DNA from 4 places in the Chryseobacterium tructae genome. Region 3 is predicted to be linked to each of the others. Evidence: riboswitches for the same ligand, from Rfam matches in the RefSeq annotation. Region 3 holds a riboswitch; each other region holds the start of a gene.
The links. A riboswitch is a leader RNA that binds a small molecule or an ion and turns the genes downstream of it on or off. The one in region 3 is predicted to bind cobalamin.

Region 1 (4,205 bases), 810 kb from region 3:
TTATTGAAAGAGTTTTCCAATGCCATTACGCCCTGAATCTCGTGAGCCATGATCATAGCTTCCAATACCTGTTTCATTTTTAAAGGCGCTTTTCCTTCTGCAATATTAGTTCTTGATAACCAGTCTGCTGTTGCTAAAATTCCACCCAGGTTATCTGAAGGATGTCCCCATTCAGCAGCCAGCCATGTATCATTAAAGTCTAGCCAACGGATAATAGCTCCGATATTGAAAGCAGCCTGAACAGGATCTAATTGAAATTGTGTTCCCGGAACCTTCGCGCCATGAGGAACAATTGTTCCTTTCACGATAGGGCCTAAAAGTTTTGTACAAGCTGGATAAGTTAAAGCTTCCAGACCACATCCGATCGTATCCAGAAGACAGTAATGTGCGGTCTTCCATGCTAAATCGTTTTTAATTTCATAGTTCAATACATAATCGGCAATATCTGTTAATACCTGATCTGGTTGTGGTCTTTCATTTGAAATGTGTGATGACATCTTTGTTTTATAGTTTTATTATTAGGTAATCTGTTTATTTTCTGTCTTGTAGAGAAATGTATTCTTTATTCTCCGGGCCTGTATAATTGGCACTTGGACGGATGATTTTTCCATCCTGTCTCTGTTCAACAATGTGGGCACTCCATCCTGTCACTCTGGAAATAACGAATAGCGGTGTAAACATGAGAGTGGGTACTCCCATTAAGTGATAGGATACGGCAGAAAACCAATCCAGGTTTGGAAACATTTTCTTTTCTTCCCACATGACGGTTTCTAATCTTTCTGCAATATTATAAAGCAACATATCTCCCGCTTCCTCAGAAAGTTCTTTTGCTACTTTTTTAATGACTACGTTTCTAGGATCTGAGATCGTGTAAACCGGATGTCCAAATCCGATGATGACCTCTTTGTTGGCAATACGCTGGCGGATATCAGCTTCCGCTTCGTCCGGTGAATTGTAACGGCTTTGGATTTCGAATGCCACTTCATTGGCACCCCCATGTTTTGGGCCTCTCAAAGCTCCGATTGCTCCTGTGATGCATGAATAAAAATCTGAAGCAGTTCCTGCAATAACACGAGCTGTGAATGTAGAGGCGTTAAATTCATGTTCAGCATAAAGATTAAGAGATATTTCCATTGCTTTTACCCAGGAATCGGGCGCTTTTTTACCATGTAAAAGATGAAGGAAATGTCCACCAATAGTATCATCGTCTGTCTCTACATTGATTTCTTTACCGTTATGTGTATAGTGATACCAGTATAAAAGTCCGGAACTGAATGAAGCTAATAATTTATCTGCAATATCTCTTGCTCCGGCAACATTGTGATCGTCTTTTTCCGGCTGAATGCTTCCGATAGCAGATACCATAGATCTCATTACATCCATGGGATGAGCAGCTGCAGGAATACTCTTTAAAATATTTCTTACAGAATGGGGTAGCCCTCTTAAAGACTTTAATTTAGCTTTATAATTTTTCAACTGGGCTCCGGTAGGCAGCTGACCATAGATCAAGAGATAAGCTACTTCTTCAAACTCTGCTTTCTCTGCCAGATCCAGGATATCATATCCTCTGTAATGAAGATCATTTCCACTTTTTCCTACGCTACAAAGCGCGGTATTACCTGCTGCTACTCCTGAAAGGGCTACGCTTTTCTTAGGCTTGAATGTTGGTTCGCTATTCGTTGACATTACTATTTTGTTTAAAAAGGTTATCTAATTTTTGTTCATAATTATGGTATCCAATGCTTTGGTAGAGCTCTTCTCTGGTTTGCATCGTGTCTAATACATGGGCCTGTGTTCCGTCTTTGCGAATGTGCTCATAAACATTGAGAGCCGCTTTATTAGCAGCACGGAAAGCTGAAAGAGGGTAGAGGATCAGTCCTACTCCTGCGGTTTTTAATTCATCAACAGTATACATGCTGATCATTCCAAATTCAGTGATATTAGCCAAGACGGGGATTCCTGTGGCATCTACAAATTTTTGATAGAAGCTTAAATCGGGAACGGCTTCTGCGAAAATAAAATCGGCACCAGCTTCTTTGTAGGCGGCAGCTCTTTCTAAGGTTTTTTCCAGTCCTTCATTGGCAAAAGCATCGGTTCTGGCTCCGATAACAAAGCTTTCATCGGTACGGGCATCAGCGGCAGCTTTCAATCGGTCTACCATTTCTTCTTTGCTTACGATTTCTTTTCCAGGACGGTGTCCACAACGTTTTGCTCCTACCTGATCTTCGATATGCAGAGCTGCTGCTCCCGCTTTGATTAATGACTTTACAGTTCTTGCAACATTAAAGGCTGATGGACCAAATCCTGTATCTACATCTACCAATAAAGGTAAATCGCAAACATTGGTAATGCGCTGAATGTCTATTAATACATCTTCCAGCGTGGTGATTCCCAAATCCGGAATTCCTAAAGATCCGGCAGCAACACCACCTCCAGAAAGATAAATGGCATTAAAGCCGGCTTGTTTCGCCAGTAATGCATGATTGGCATTGATGGCTCCAACAATCTGAAGAGGACTTTCTTTTTGCATAGCCTCCCGGAATTGGGCACCGGGAGACTTCCAGTTTTCATGTGTAGTCATTTTAATATTTATTGTTTAGTTGAATTTTGTTCGGTAAGAAAGAAGAGCTTTTATGCTGGGGTGAGGATGTAAAAAGAGAATGGTTAAAGGAAATCAGATGGGTTGTTGGTGAGCACAAAGACAGATATTTTTGAGAAATTCTGCATAATGAGATCTGTGATGTCATAGATCTGCTGCTCGTGGATACATAATTGTGATTGGTTTGGTACATCTTTTAACTTTTTACATAGATTAAACCCTATAAAAAGTTCTTGGTAAACTTCACGATGTTTTGTGAGAAAGAAAAATTACGGAAAGGGGACACGGATGAGTTACAGACCTGCAGAATAAACATATACTGTTCTGCTAGTATCTATCTCAAAAATTAAATAAGTTGATAAGCAATTTTATCACACAATTATCCATACCGTATCATACCTGACTATAAGCTTCAGATCGCGAAAGCATCGTCACTACGAAATAGGCAGGTCTCCTGACTTGTAACAGTTTTTATCATCCTTCCCATATACCGGAGCATACAGTGGATATTGATTTGATAAAAACCTTTTAGTGTTACTTACAGTTGCGCGACAGTTCGTGATTTACACACGATTCCCTTTTAATTCACAGCTAAGTGTAACCAATTTCGGTTGATAAAGAAGGTGTTAAGAACTCCTTGGTGGTAAATATAGCCATTTTATGAGAACGACAAAATATTTTATGTAAACAATAATTAATTTTAGGTAATGGGTTGATTGTGTTTTGTTTGTGAAACTTTGTTTTTTAATGATATGATAAAAATCAGTGTTTTCAAAGGTTTTTTTTATTACCAAATCGTTAACAAATACGGTTGAATATTAAATGAAATAAAATAAAGGATGTGTTTTATGGTAACTTTTTGTATCTGAAAATAGACCCATTAAGCCTAAAAAATTATAGATTTTGAAAAGGTCATTATCAGTAAATATGAACTGAAATCATTGAAGAATTTAATGAGTCAGTCCATTGGTATTTCTAAGCTTACTTGGGATTAAATTGTATTTTCTCTTAAATGCAGCCGAGAAATGTCTTGGGTTTTTATATCCAATAATATCAGAGATCTCGTTAATATTCAGGTTTCCTTCAAGAAGCATTTTTTTCGCTTCTTCCATTTTCAGATCGTTCCAGAAGTTGAAAACGGTAGTTCCGAATAGTTCTTTAAATCCTTTTTTCAGTGTAAATTCGTTTGTTCCTACCTGATGGGCAAGGTCTATTAATGAACAGTTTGTACTGAGATTATTGATAATAAAGTCCCTCACTGCATATATTTTTTCTTCATCTTTTTTAAGTAATGATGAGTTGGAAGAGTCACTTTTGAAAAGCTGTTCCAGTTGTAAAAGAAGCAATTCAGCAACTTTAGCTTCCAGATAAATTCTTTTAAAAGTCCCTTTTCGGTCACAATGGATGATGTCGTTTAGAATCTGATACATTTCCAGGCTGATGCGGTTATGATCCGGATTGATGAGACATGAGTGCTGTTTTTCAATCGCATTTCTGAAGGTATTGAATAAACCGGAGTCTTCGGGAAGGAATTTTTTAAAAAAGTTAGGAGCCAAATTGATTTCCAGGATCTGCATTTCCTGACCGTCAAATTCCATCTGACCGG
Region 2 (4,205 bases), 1.2 Mb from region 3:
TTGACTATTTACCGGATTACAAAGGAGAAGGCGGTTCTAAGGTGTCTATTCGTCAGCTATTGAATCATACATCCGGAATGAAAAATACAGATACAGCAAGAGACGAAAATTTTTTAAAATACGGATTGGGATTCTATAACAGACCCTACGAATTAAAAGAGATTGTCAATCAATTTTGTTCCAACCCTTTGGTTAATGAACCGGGAACAAAGTTTGACTACAATAATGGAGAATACATGATCCTTGGTCGAATCTTGGAGGTCGTTTATCAAATGACTTATGAAGAAATCCTGAGTCAAAAAATCCTTGTCCCTCTAAAAATGAATAATTCAGGACTTATTTCCCATTACAAATTGATAAAGAATCTAGCTACGCCATACTACAAGGACAAGAATCTTGATCATTTAATTCCAAATATTCCAATTTATGTGGGAGATTTTTCTGCTGCAGGTGCAATGTATTCCTGTACATCCGATTTAATCAAATTTAACAATGCTCTTTTTGATGATAAGCTTATCAAAAAAGAAACTTTAAACCAATTGTTAACTCCTGGTCTGGATGATTATGGATATAGTGTTTGGATTCGTGATATTGAAAAATACAAGCGAATGGAGCGGTATGGAAGAATAGCAGGTGCAAATTGTGTATGGTTCCATTATTTGAACAATGGTTTAAGTATTATTATTTTATCAAATACCAACCTGACTGACCTGGGGGATTATGCCTCAAAAATTGGGAAGGCTATTCTTTAAACTCGTCCATTAAATTTATATATTTGAACCATTAAATTTTTTTCATCATGATTTTCATAAACAAAGCATTCTACGTATCTGCTTTCAGTATTTTTTCTTTAGCCTTCGTGAAAGGTCAAAATAAAGTTCCTTTTGGTGTTGTAAAAGCTGAAGAAGGATATGCCAATGTACGTGTTCATAAGGATAACTACAGAAAAATTGTAGATAAGATCAGAATGCGTAAAGGCGATGTATTTGTTTATGTAAAACCTGCTCCGGGAGAAACGGAATGGATCTGGATCAAATATCCTGAAAAGCAAGATGATGACAAACCTTTTGTACGATATGAAACTCTTGACAAAGAAGGAATGGTTAACAAAGAACGTATTGCCTTTGTGGATCAACTTCCAGCCTATACCCCTTCCAAATCTAAGAATGGAAGATCATTGATCTTCACTGATAATTCCGATCCCAAAATTCCTACTGCACAAAGAAGTAAAGTCGTTATTGATGTTTACCCATCCAATGCCGGTTACCGTAAAAAGGAAAAAGATGCAGAAGGAAAACTTCTTACGATTGATAAAGTTAAACCGTGGGGAATTGGAAACGACCTTCCTGAAGGGATGACTGAAATCAAATCCATCAGACTTCAACAGCCCGGAAGAGGTTCTGTTTTTGTAAGAGAAGCCATCAAAAATATGTTCCAGCCTACTATGGACTTCAATAATGTGGGAGTGACCGCACTCGACAATGATAACATTTTTCTTTATATGATCAATGGTTCGGGAGAATATAGATATACGACTTTATGGACGATCAAAAAGGGAAGAGTAATCAGCCAGATTATTTATCATAATCCGGAATAAATTTATTAATTTTGCAGCCGAAAAAGTGTAACGCTTATTCATCATAGAAACTGGTTCTGTATAACCACAGATTAAAAGGGAACCGTGTGAAAATCACGGACTGTCGCGCAACTGTAAGTAACTGTAATCTTTATCAAAAGATCCACTGTGCGAGGCATGGGAAGGAGATAAAAGATGTTACAAGTCAGGAGACCTGCCACTTTCTTAAACAAGAAACTTTCGCGATTTGAAGTTTTATTGATCTGATGGATTGTTTCAGGGATTTCCAACGTTCCTGTCATCATTCTGTTGTTTTGATACTATTTCATTTCGCCTTAATTAATAATGAAATATGACTACAGAAGAAAGAATTGAAGCTGCCGAAACCAGAATCTTTAAAGCGGTATTCCCTAACACAACCAATCATTACGATACTCTTTTCGGAGGTACTGCCATGCAGCTTATGGATGAAGTAGCCTTTATTGCTGCGACCCGTTTCGCAAGAAAAAGGGTAGTAACAGTAAGCAGTGATAAAATCGATTTCAAAAAGCCTATTCCTGCAGGAACTATTGTAGAACTGATCGGAAAAGTCTCATACGTTGGAAAAACAAGTATGAAGGTAAACGTTGAAATCTACACTGAGCAGATGTATTCTTATGAAAGAGAAAAAGCAATCGTAGGTGATTTTACTTTTGTAGCGATTGATGAATTCAAGAAACCAATCCAGATACTATAAATAGAAAAGTTTCGGGCGGCCTTTGGCCGCCCGAAACTTTTTATGATATCTGTTTTACTCTCAATATCTCTGTTTTTACTGATACCAGAAGGACTAGACAAATGGCTTCCATACATTACAGAAGCAACAATAACATCCAACCTCCCTCTTCCAGCTTCCTAACTTAGATTATTTCAAAACTTTTTCTGTTTCAAGGCTTTTACTTAATAGTAGTTCAAAGGCCTCTCCCATTTCATCAGAAGCTCTTGTAATTGCATTTTCAAGCATATTTCTGATCTGCTTTTCCGTTACCCCCGCTTCCGTCCAGCTCTTTCCTGACGTATAAGAATTTAGGATAAAAGGCATAATTCTATCGATAGAACATGCAAAAATAGCATCTGGAGTAGCCTCCTCTTCAAACTCAAGCCATAGATTGAAAAATTCTGTACGTAAAGGCTCATCAAGAATCCCAAAGATCTTCTGTGCAGAAATCTTCTCTCTTTCAAACTTTCCTACCATAGCTGCTTCATCGAAAAGGAAAGTATCTCCTGCTTCAATTTCCACAAGGTCATGAATGGAAAGCATTCTTATGACTCTCAGCAAATCAATATCCGCACGGTTTTTCGCATAAGGATAAAGGATTTGCGCTAGAATAATGATCTGCCAGGAGTGCTCTGCTGTATTCTCTCTTCTGGAATCATCTGCATTATAATTTCTTCTCTGTACGTTTTTCAGGGCATCTACTGCCAGGATAAAATCGATCTCTTTCTGAATTTTCATCTTACTTTTCTCTATTATATTGATCTGATGGATACACCTTGGTTCTGGTTGTCCATTTATTGTTTTTCTTTTCTTTTATCGTAACTTTTACATAATCCTCATTGGTAAGGTCTTCTTCTTTTTCAAGAACCTTATCAAGTCCTTTATTAGGAATTACTTCAAATTCTGTGGTGAAAAGTCGGCAGCAGCCATCCTTTCCAAAGGTAATAATGCGCTTACGAACCGGATCTGTTTCAAAAAAATCAAAATTATCTGATCCCAACTCTGTAAGTTCTTTACTTTTTACAAACGACATTCTGGTACTATTGAATACATATACATCATAAGACGCTGAACTGTAATTCCCCATATTCCCATTTCTTATCGCCAGATCTTCGGTTCCGTCAAAATTGAAATCACCAAAAATCAGAGGGCTTTGCTCTTTCGCCAGCGGGATTATTTTTCCACGTTCCAATCTCTGTCCCTTTCCAAGATATAGCACCAGATTATCTGATGTAAAAGTTTGTACTTTGCTGTTTTTATTATCAAACAACTCCACTGTACCTTTATCCATACATTGATCATCAAAACAATTATTGATTGTAATAATGGCATCATAGTTTTTCGAAGCATCTTTTACCTCAAACTGATATTGCCCGAAACATAAAGGGCCTAATAATATAAAAGCAGATAAACTCTTGTAATAATTTAAAATATTCATGTTCATAGTAATATTGGATTCAAGTGTTTTATAAAAACGTCCAAACAAAAATACGAATCATAGTTCCTATTTCAAAACTCAGACGTATTAATATGATGATAAACAATAAGGACTAAATAATCACTGGTGAAACAATAAAGCCAAAGTACAGCTATTTGTATTTTGTTTTGAATCATTTTATAAATCCTAATTACCCATATCTTTTCTCATAAACTAATGGAGTACTACCTTGGAAGGATCTAAAATATTCTTACTATTCAATCTCAAAATAAAATTCTCGCGTTTTACTTCAAAAAATGGGTTGCTACTCCTTCCATTCACCAAAAAATCAATCAGTTTTCATACTATTTTTAATTTTTTGCTTCTAAAATCAATTGATCAAAAAAACTAACATAAAATTATATTACTGATTATCAACATACTATATGTTTTAT
Region 3 (4,205 bases):
TCTACAGCCCTACCTTAAAAATACAGATTTACATGATCTCATGCTGAGAGCATCTCCTGTATAAACAGAACGTATTTTAACATCATATTTTACATTTTAGCTGGTTTTAAAACAGGCTCTCCAATTCATTTTGAAGAGCCTGTTTGCTTTGTAATATGACGTAACCAATTCGTTTATTTTGAAGACTTTCTACGGCGTATAGAAACTTTGTTATCCAGTTCTTTAATGTCTTGTCTTAGTTCCCGGAACATTTCCTTGAAATTATAGCTTTCATAATCTCCAGGTTCAAAATCTTCAGGGAAAATTCCTGAAGCATACTGCCAGATTTCCACAATATCTTCAAAGGGAATATCATAGGGTTCATAGAAAGAATTATCTGCACTTACAGAAATTGCATTTCCTTTATTTTCCTTAAAACGTTTATAGGTAATCCCATCATTTTGAGTAATGAAAACATAAGTTTTTCCAGGTTTCAACTCATCAATTCCCTCTACATATTTTCCTACAATATAGGAGCCATTTCTGAATGGTGGCATCGAATCTCCATCTGCCGGAAATGCTCTGTATTTTCCATTATTTAAAAAGGGAAGGGCAATACGCTGAAGACTTTCAATATATCCCACATCACTATATCCTTCCAAATATCCCATGGAAGCTTTTTGTGGAATAATTTCTATGGTGTCATTTCCAAGATCATCTACAGCTACAGGAAGAACAATTCTGTTATCCGGAAGCTTTAGCATATCTTCTGTTGAATATTTCTGAAGATCCACTGATAGCAGCAAATCTATACTCACATGAAAATACTTGGCGATTTTTATAAGAAGCTCCATAGGAGGTTCCGAGATTCCATTTTCGTATTTAGAATATCTCACTCTGGAGATCGCAAGGTCATCAGCTACATTTTGTTGAGAAAGCTTTCTCTTGGCTCTTAGAGAGCGTATATTATTTGAAAAAATTGACATTGATAGAAGTATGTCCACAAAAATACAAATTTTGCTCCCCGCTATCAATAATCAGAGCAGTTTTTACCCTAAAATTTGGAGAATTTTATCATTCCTTAACTAAAGCTAACGAAACTAGCTTAAAAAGACGTTCTTTTTTCCGGCTTAAGCCTTCATTTTTGAGATCAAAAACCTCATTTTAACAAATATTAAATATTAACCATAAAAAAGTTCATTTCCATTGAAAATATTAACTCTAAAATTTAAAATTTGAAATATGTTTTTTAAAATTTAGTAAATCAATCAGATACAAATAAAAACGATATTTTTAATATTACCCATTTATATTAACGAAATATTAAATGATAAAATTGTTTAATTATTTTATTCAAAATAATATAAGTTTATTATTAATTATCATATATTTGCTATGTATTAATCATATAAAATTTTAATCATGAAAAATTTCAAAAAACTAGACAGAAACGAACTAAATCAATTTCAGGAGAAGGATTACTTGATCCAATCGGAGGTTTACTAGGAGGTCTAGGAGGCGTTGTTGGTGGCGTTCTTGGAGGAGTAGGTACTATCGTTGGAGGTGTTGTTACCGGTGTAGGATCTACAGTAGGTGGAGTTATCGGCGGTGTAGGTACCGTTGTAGGAAACGCTTTATGCCAAACACAGTGTGTAGTTAATGGTGTAATCCACATCAAATTATTAGAGTGTGGTTCTACTTGCTAATCAGCAACCCCATTAAAAGTTAAAAAAGTATTGCCGCTCTAACAATAGAGCGGCTTTTTTTATTTTACAAAGTCAAACCCTGATTATTCTTTACTTCAGCCATTACAAATGTACTGTGTGTACTTCCTATAGAATCTACAGAACCGAGCTTATTAAATACAAAATCCTGATAATGTTTCATATCCCGAACCTGAACTTTTAACAGAAAATCAAAATCACCGGAAATATTGTAGCATTCTGCCACTTCTTCAATTTCCAGAATTTCTTTTACAAAATCATAGCCTACAGAACGATCATGGATCTTTAATTTGATTTGGCAAAATACCGTAAATCCACGGTTAAGCTTTTCTGCATCTAAAATAGCAGCATACCTTTTCACGAAACCTTCCTGCTCCAGTCTTTTTACTCTTTCAAAAACGGGGGAAGGAGAGAGGTTAATTTCTTTAGCAAGCTCTTTAACTGTCAGTTTTGCATTGTTCTGAAGCAATTTCAGCAGTTTTATATCCTTATCATCGAGATGTTCCACAGAATATTATTCTTTTAAGTTTAAAAATCATTCGAATTTACAGAATTATATTCTAAAAAAACAAAATTAAAAAGATTATTCAACCGAATAAAAACCTTTCTATTGTTAATATATTCTGGATTAGTAATTTTACACAAAATTAAAATCTTTTATCAAAGTTAATTTTGTTAAAAGATCAGTTCTTTACAATCTTCATCAAACAGGAAAGGTTTTACTTAAGGTAGATTAATAGGGAATCGTGTGAGAATCACGAGCTGTCGCGCAACTGTAAGTAAATGAGCCTTGTAGTAGGTGCGATTCCTACTCGTTATCATGAAGTAGCTCTTAAAAAGAACAATTCTGAACTGGATCTTTACTTTGCTATGGCAAGAGGTTATCAGAAAGACGGATTGGATATCACCGCCATGGAAATGACCAAATGGTTTGATACCAATTATCATTATATTGTTCCTGAGTTTTATAAAAATCAACAATTCAAGCTTACTTCAGATAAAATTTTCAATGAATTTGCAGGAGCAAAGCAAGCAGGAATTAATGCAAAACCTGTGATTATCGGTTTGGTTTCTTATTTACTTTTAGGAAAGGAAAAAGAAGAAGGATTTGATAAACTGGATCTTGCTCACAATCTTCTTCCGGTCTATATTGAGATTGTATCAAAATTACAAAGTCAGGGTGCTGAATGGATTCAGTTTGATGAACCTTTCTTAGCTTTAGATATCACTGAAAAAGCAAAAGAAGTGTATACTTTTGCTTATGCCGAACTTAGAAGACTATTTCCAAAGCTGAAATTCATTGTAACCACTTATTTTGAAGGGTTAAAAAACAATATACCCCTTGCTGCATCACTTCCTGTAAATGTTCTGCATATTGATCTGGTAAGAAACCCTGAACAGCTTGAAGATGTCCTTCATTCTACTCCAGAAAGCTTAAGCTTATCTCTTGGAGTGGTAGATGGAAGAAATATCTGGAAAAATGATTATGAAAGATCTTTATCCATCATCCAAAAAGCAATTGAAAAATTAGGTTCTGAAAGAGTTTTCATTGCTCCGTCGTGTTCTTTACTGCACTCACCATGCGATTTAGACTTTGAAACCGACCTTACTGCTGAAATCAAAAACTGGCTGGCTTTTGCCAAACAAAAGGTAAAAGAAGTAGTAACGCTTAAAGAATTAGTTTCAGGAGCTTCAGATCAAAATATTCTTCAGGATTTTGAGGAGAATAAACAATCGGTTTCAGACAGAAAAACATCTTCACTCATTCATAATGAAAGTGTAAAACAAAGAGCAAATTCTGTAACAGAGGCAGATTCACAAAGAAAAAATCTATTCAATATCCGTAAGGAAGCGCAACAAAAGGCACTACAACTTCCATTATTTCCTACAACAACCATTGGATCATTTCCACAGACTGCTGAAGTGAGAAGCTGGAGAGCTAAATTTAAAAAAGGAGAGCTTACTGCAGAGCAATATGATACTTTATTAAAAGAAGAGACCCAGAGAACCATTCGTTGGCAGGAAGACATTGGAATTGATGTTCTTGTTCATGGAGAATATGAGCGTAACGATATGGTGGAGTATTTCGGAGAGCAATTGAAAGGATTTACCTTCACTAAAAACGGCTGGGTTCAAAGCTACGGAAGTCGTTGTGTAAAACCACCAATCATTTTTGGAGATGTCTCCAGACCTGAACCGATGACAGTATACTGGTCTCAATATGCTCAGTCTCAAACCAATCAATGGGTAAAGGGATGTTAACAGGGCCTGTTACCATCTTGCAATGGTCATTTGTACGTGATGATCAGCCTCGTTCCGAAACCTGTAAGCAAATTGCCTTGGCCATTCGCGATGAAGTTCAGGATCTGGAGAAGGCGGGAATCAGAATTATCCAGATTGACGAACCAGCTATTCGTGAAGGTCTTCCATTGCGAAAAACAGATTGGCAGAATTATCTGAAATGGGCTGTGCAAGCGTTTAAGATCTCAGCAAGTGGAGTAG
Region 4 (4,205 bases), 1.2 Mb from region 3:
ATCTACCTTCCCGGTTTTAGGAAGTATTTTTGCTTTAGGATTTCCGTTCCCATCATCTACTACTCCAAAGTCATCATCATTGAAAACAGCCAGTTTATTATTTCCTAAATAAACAATTCCCTCGAATTTATCATGTTCATATCCCAGTTTAGCCACCAGGTCTACTGCTAATTTTTTAGAAACAGGTTTAATCCCTGCCTTGGTAAGCTCATCCCATGTACATTGTTCCAGAGCTTTTCCATTGACCAGCATTCCGTCTGCAGCTGCAAGATCAGTTCCGTTTACATCTGTGGCTTCAGCTAGATTAATTCTGTACACTTTTTTAATTCCACTTTGTGTTCCAAAATTACCGTCTCTCTCAATAACAAGAAATTCATTATTACCTAATGCTGTAATATCACAAACTGAGTCGGAAGCTCCGCCATCCTGTTTATAAAGATATTGCTTTGTTTTTCCGGTGGTGATATCGAAAGTAACGATCCTCGTTAAGGTTGTATTGGTTGCCAAAGCTTTTGAAGGAACAAACATCATAGATTGTATGGTTCCTACTAATGTTTTTCCATCCGGAGTTATACAAAGTCCTTCCATCCCTCTATTGGCTCTTCTTTTCGCCAAAACGGCAGGTAATTTTCTATTTCCTGTATTTACACCAATCGGGCTTATTCTTTCAAGCTCTACTCCATCGGCATTGTAATGAACAATATGCGGACCGTATTCATCGGATACCCAGAATGTCCCATCTGCTGCTGCCACAATACTTTCACTGTCTAAACCATAATTATCTGTGCCCAAACATTTCCTGCTGCATCATATGCTACTTCACCTGTACTGCCCATTCCCACAGGATTTGGAAGCCCTGTAATGGGTTTTCCTGCTGGATTTTTAAGCTTAATATACTTGATAACCTCTATTTTTCCGTCTGCATTAATTTTAAAATGCATAATGGTAGGAGTAAAATCAGGGGTTAAAAACTTTTTCCCTTTCAGATAATCTGTATTCGGACCACGGTCTGTAATGACATAAAACTCTCCTTTTCTCGTAGGATGAGCTGCTGCTCCGGAACCGAATCCGCCATTAATTACATCCACACCATTTATCGTTGCCAATTTCGTAAATGGAAACTCCTGTGGAAGTTTAGAATAATTAATGTCTTGGTTATTTACATTGGTGTCATCGTCTTTGCTGCATGACCATAATGCAGTCATCATCAAAGCAGATAATAGTAGTTTTTTCATATTAACTTTTATGGCGCGAAAGTATAAATTGATTATAAACTGATCTTGAATATAATGATAATTGTATTTTAACAATAGAATCTAAAGATGAATTCAATATAAACAACAAAAACACTATTTTAACTTAAAAAAGTAAATATTTATACCCAATATCCTATCAATCAATAAAATTCATTTTTAAATAATACAATTAATTTTCAAAAAGACTAGAAACAAATCTATAATTCACAAAACAGATATCAAAAATTTATGTGATATATTTGTCCTCTTTAAGGTTGAACACTGTTCATAATAGGGAATCAAGTGAGAATATTATCCAAATCTTGAGCTGTACCCGCAACTGTAAGCTGTTTATTCCTATAGTTTCATTATACCACTGGGCTTTGCCTGGGAAGGTTAGCTATAGGATGCGAGCCAGGAGACCTACCTTAAATAGACATTTAGTTTTAGGATATGGACATATCGTATGTCTTCATTTCCTATCAATAAGTTTCGGGAATAAAACTTTAATTTAATTATATTATGAGAAAAATCTATTTTTTTTTCTTACTGCTTTGTACGCAGTTTTTCTTTGCCCAATTCACAGAAAACGACATTAAGTTTTGGGTAGGAACCGGTTCTAAAAAAGCCTATTTCATTGCCGATTTTAATGACAACAATACTCCTACCTCTTATGCCTGGGGCTACCGTTTTGATGATGATAATTTAAAGGCAGAAGACATGATCAATGCTATCATTTCGGCAGAACCTAAAATGGAAGCTGATATTCTTTCAGGGTATATGTACAGTTTTGCCTACAACCACCATACACCAAGCACCGATGATTATTGGATTCCGTGGTTTGGGCCAAATGCAGAAAATATGTCTAATAACAATAATGGCCCAGGATCTGTTAATTTAACAGACGGGCTATGGTTTGGTATTTCCTATGGTATTGATGAAATAGATACTCCTCCATCAACTCCGGTACCTGCCTACAGTTCTCAATGGTACACCTCATCTCAAATTACCAACTGGATTGGAACTGGAACTCATAAAAGTCTTGTTGTTGTAGATTTTGGAACCCATAATGCTAATGGCAATGCCAATTCTTTTGTTTTTGGAATTCAATATAATGGCAGCATAACAGCGGAGCAAGCTCTGCAACTGATTCAGTCAAACGCTTCCTATTTCAATTTTACCTCCAATAATAACCAGGTTTCAAGTTTATCATTAAATAGCTTCTCAGGAAATAGCTCAGGAGCTGGAAACTGGAAATTATATACAGGAAAAGACCTTTCAAGCTGGCAGAAAAAAACTAATCTTAGTCAAATTCAACTGAACAACAATACGTGGTTGGGATTAAGCTTCGGTGAAAGAAGACCATTCACTCCTACTGAGGCAAGCAATGCTACATTATCTGTGGCTTCAGTCAATAAAAAAGCTTCCTTCAGCATTTACCCAAATCCAACAAGTGATTTTATTCAGATTGAAACATCTGAAAGCATCCAAGAAGTGAATATCTATTCTTCTTTAGGACAGAAAGTGATGACTTCCCCAACAACGAAGATTAATGTTAAATCTTTAAATACTGGAGTATACTGGGTTGAGGTTAAGACTAAGAATGGTTCTACCGTTCATAAGATTGTAAAGAAGTAGAGAGGGGATTATCACGTCTTCAATTGTGGTTTAATTCCTCATATTTATTTTGCTCAAGATATATATTCGTGACTAAAACAAAAAACGCATCCCAATTGGGATGCGTTTTTCGATATGATCATACAATCAATTATTTTTTCTCTGCTCTTTGAAGAACCTCATCTACCATTCCGTAGCTCTTAGCTTCTTCAGAAGTCATCCAGTAATCTCTGTCGGAAGATTCTCTACCCATTCATAAGTTTGTCCTGAATGGTGAGCGATGATGTCATAAAGCTCCTGCTTTAATTTCAGCATTTCTCTTAAGTTGATTTCCATATCAGAAGCTACTCCCTGAGCACCTCCTGAAGGCTGGTGAATCATTACTCTTGAATGCTTAAGCGCAGAACGTTTTCCTTTTTCTCCAGCAACCAATAATACAGCTCCCATTGATGCAGCCATTCCTGTACAAATTGTCGCAACATCCGGCTTAATGATCTGCATTGTGTCATAAATACCTAATCCTGCGTATACGCTACCACCAGGAGAGTTGATATAGATTTGAATATCTTTAGAAGGATCTGCACTTTCCAAGAATAAAAGCTGAGCTGTAACGATGTTCGCTACTTGATCATCAATTCCTGTTCCAAGGAAGATAATTCTGTCCATCATCAAACGAGAGAAACGTCCATCTGAGCAACGTTTAATCTTCTTTCCTCCATGATGTACGGAGTTAAGTTCGTTGGGCCATACATTCCCATATACTGATCGGTAGCTAAACCGTTGTTTCCTAAATGTTTTACAGAGAAATCTCTGAATTCTTTTTTAATGTCCATATTGATATTATGTATTATTTTAAAATATTTTCAAAGTTTAAATTACAATATTTATTCCTAAAATTTTATAGGACTTTTTGTCACAGAATCCGGAATCCTTTTGTCTTTAAACTATCTTTTTCTACCTGCATAGATTCCCTTGATTGGGGAATATTCGATAATATTACTGAGTCTGATAGAAGCTTGTTTCAATAAAGTAATCTTTTTAATCAGCTCATAATACTTTACATCATCCGTACTGCTGTATTGATCAAGTTCTTTCGCTGTTTCTGTAATCAGATAATCAATATATCTGTATTTATGTAGCAAAACATCACCCTGGATCTGATCTGCAACTTTATCACCATAATTAGGCGGATAAATATTTCTGGAAGCCCAGTTTTCCAGTTCATCCAGCGGCATCAAAGCATCTACAACCTTTGTAGTAATCTCTTCATCCATAAAAGATACAAAAAAGTTTCCACTTCTCAGCTCGTCTTTCTGAATCCCTTCCCTTACCTGATTGATAATGATTTCATTT

Region 1: another riboswitch for cobalamin. It lies ahead of prpB (methylisocitrate lyase); the one in region 3 lies ahead of metE (5-methyltetrahydropteroyltriglutamate--homocysteine S-methyltransferase).
Region 2: another riboswitch for cobalamin. It lies ahead of QWZ06_RS06715 (acyl-CoA thioesterase); the one in region 3 lies ahead of metE (5-methyltetrahydropteroyltriglutamate--homocysteine S-methyltransferase).
Region 4: another riboswitch for cobalamin. It lies ahead of QWZ06_RS18620 (T9SS type A sorting domain-containing protein); the one in region 3 lies ahead of metE (5-methyltetrahydropteroyltriglutamate--homocysteine S-methyltransferase).

Annotation. Positions count from the first base shown of each region.
Region 1 is NZ_JAUFQR010000001.1:1,773,814-1,778,018, forward strand. Features, by position in the region: partial or broken gene QWZ06_RS08680 (bifunctional 2-methylcitrate dehydratase/aconitate hydratase) at 1-497, opposite strand, end outside; gene prpC (bifunctional 2-methylcitrate synthase/citrate synthase) at 532-1,686, opposite strand; gene prpB (methylisocitrate lyase) at 1,673-2,581, opposite strand; cobalamin riboswitch at 3,027-3,220, opposite strand; gene QWZ06_RS08695 (helix-turn-helix domain-containing protein) at 3,550-4,205, opposite strand, start outside.
Region 2 is NZ_JAUFQR010000001.1:1,382,861-1,387,065, reverse strand. Features, by position in the region: gene QWZ06_RS06725 (serine hydrolase domain-containing protein) at 1-752, shown strand, start outside; gene QWZ06_RS06720 (hypothetical protein) at 800-1,597, shown strand; cobalamin riboswitch at 1,632-1,812, shown strand; gene QWZ06_RS06715 (acyl-CoA thioesterase) at 1,929-2,312, shown strand; gene QWZ06_RS06710 (HD domain-containing protein) at 2,481-3,071, opposite strand; gene QWZ06_RS06705 (XAC2610-related protein) at 3,073-3,771, opposite strand.
Region 3 is NZ_JAUFQR010000001.1:2,578,893-2,583,097, reverse strand. Features, by position in the region: gene QWZ06_RS12785 (alkaline phosphatase) at 1-64, shown strand, start outside; gene QWZ06_RS12780 (XRE family transcriptional regulator) at 174-965, opposite strand; gene QWZ06_RS12775 (hypothetical protein) at 1,412-1,654, opposite strand; gene QWZ06_RS12770 (Lrp/AsnC family transcriptional regulator) at 1,750-2,211, opposite strand; cobalamin riboswitch at 2,401-2,533, shown strand; partial or broken gene metE (5-methyltetrahydropteroyltriglutamate--homocysteine S-methyltransferase) at 2,508-4,205, shown strand, end outside.
Region 4 is NZ_JAUFQR010000001.1:3,768,462-3,772,666, forward strand. Features, by position in the region: gene QWZ06_RS18610 (esterase-like activity of phytase family protein) at 1-792, opposite strand, end outside; gene QWZ06_RS18615 (esterase-like activity of phytase family protein) at 768-1,235, opposite strand; cobalamin riboswitch at 1,491-1,680, shown strand; gene QWZ06_RS18620 (T9SS type A sorting domain-containing protein) at 1,758-2,873, shown strand; partial or broken gene clpP (ATP-dependent Clp endopeptidase proteolytic subunit ClpP) at 3,004-3,685, opposite strand; gene dnaG (DNA primase) at 3,797-4,205, opposite strand, start outside.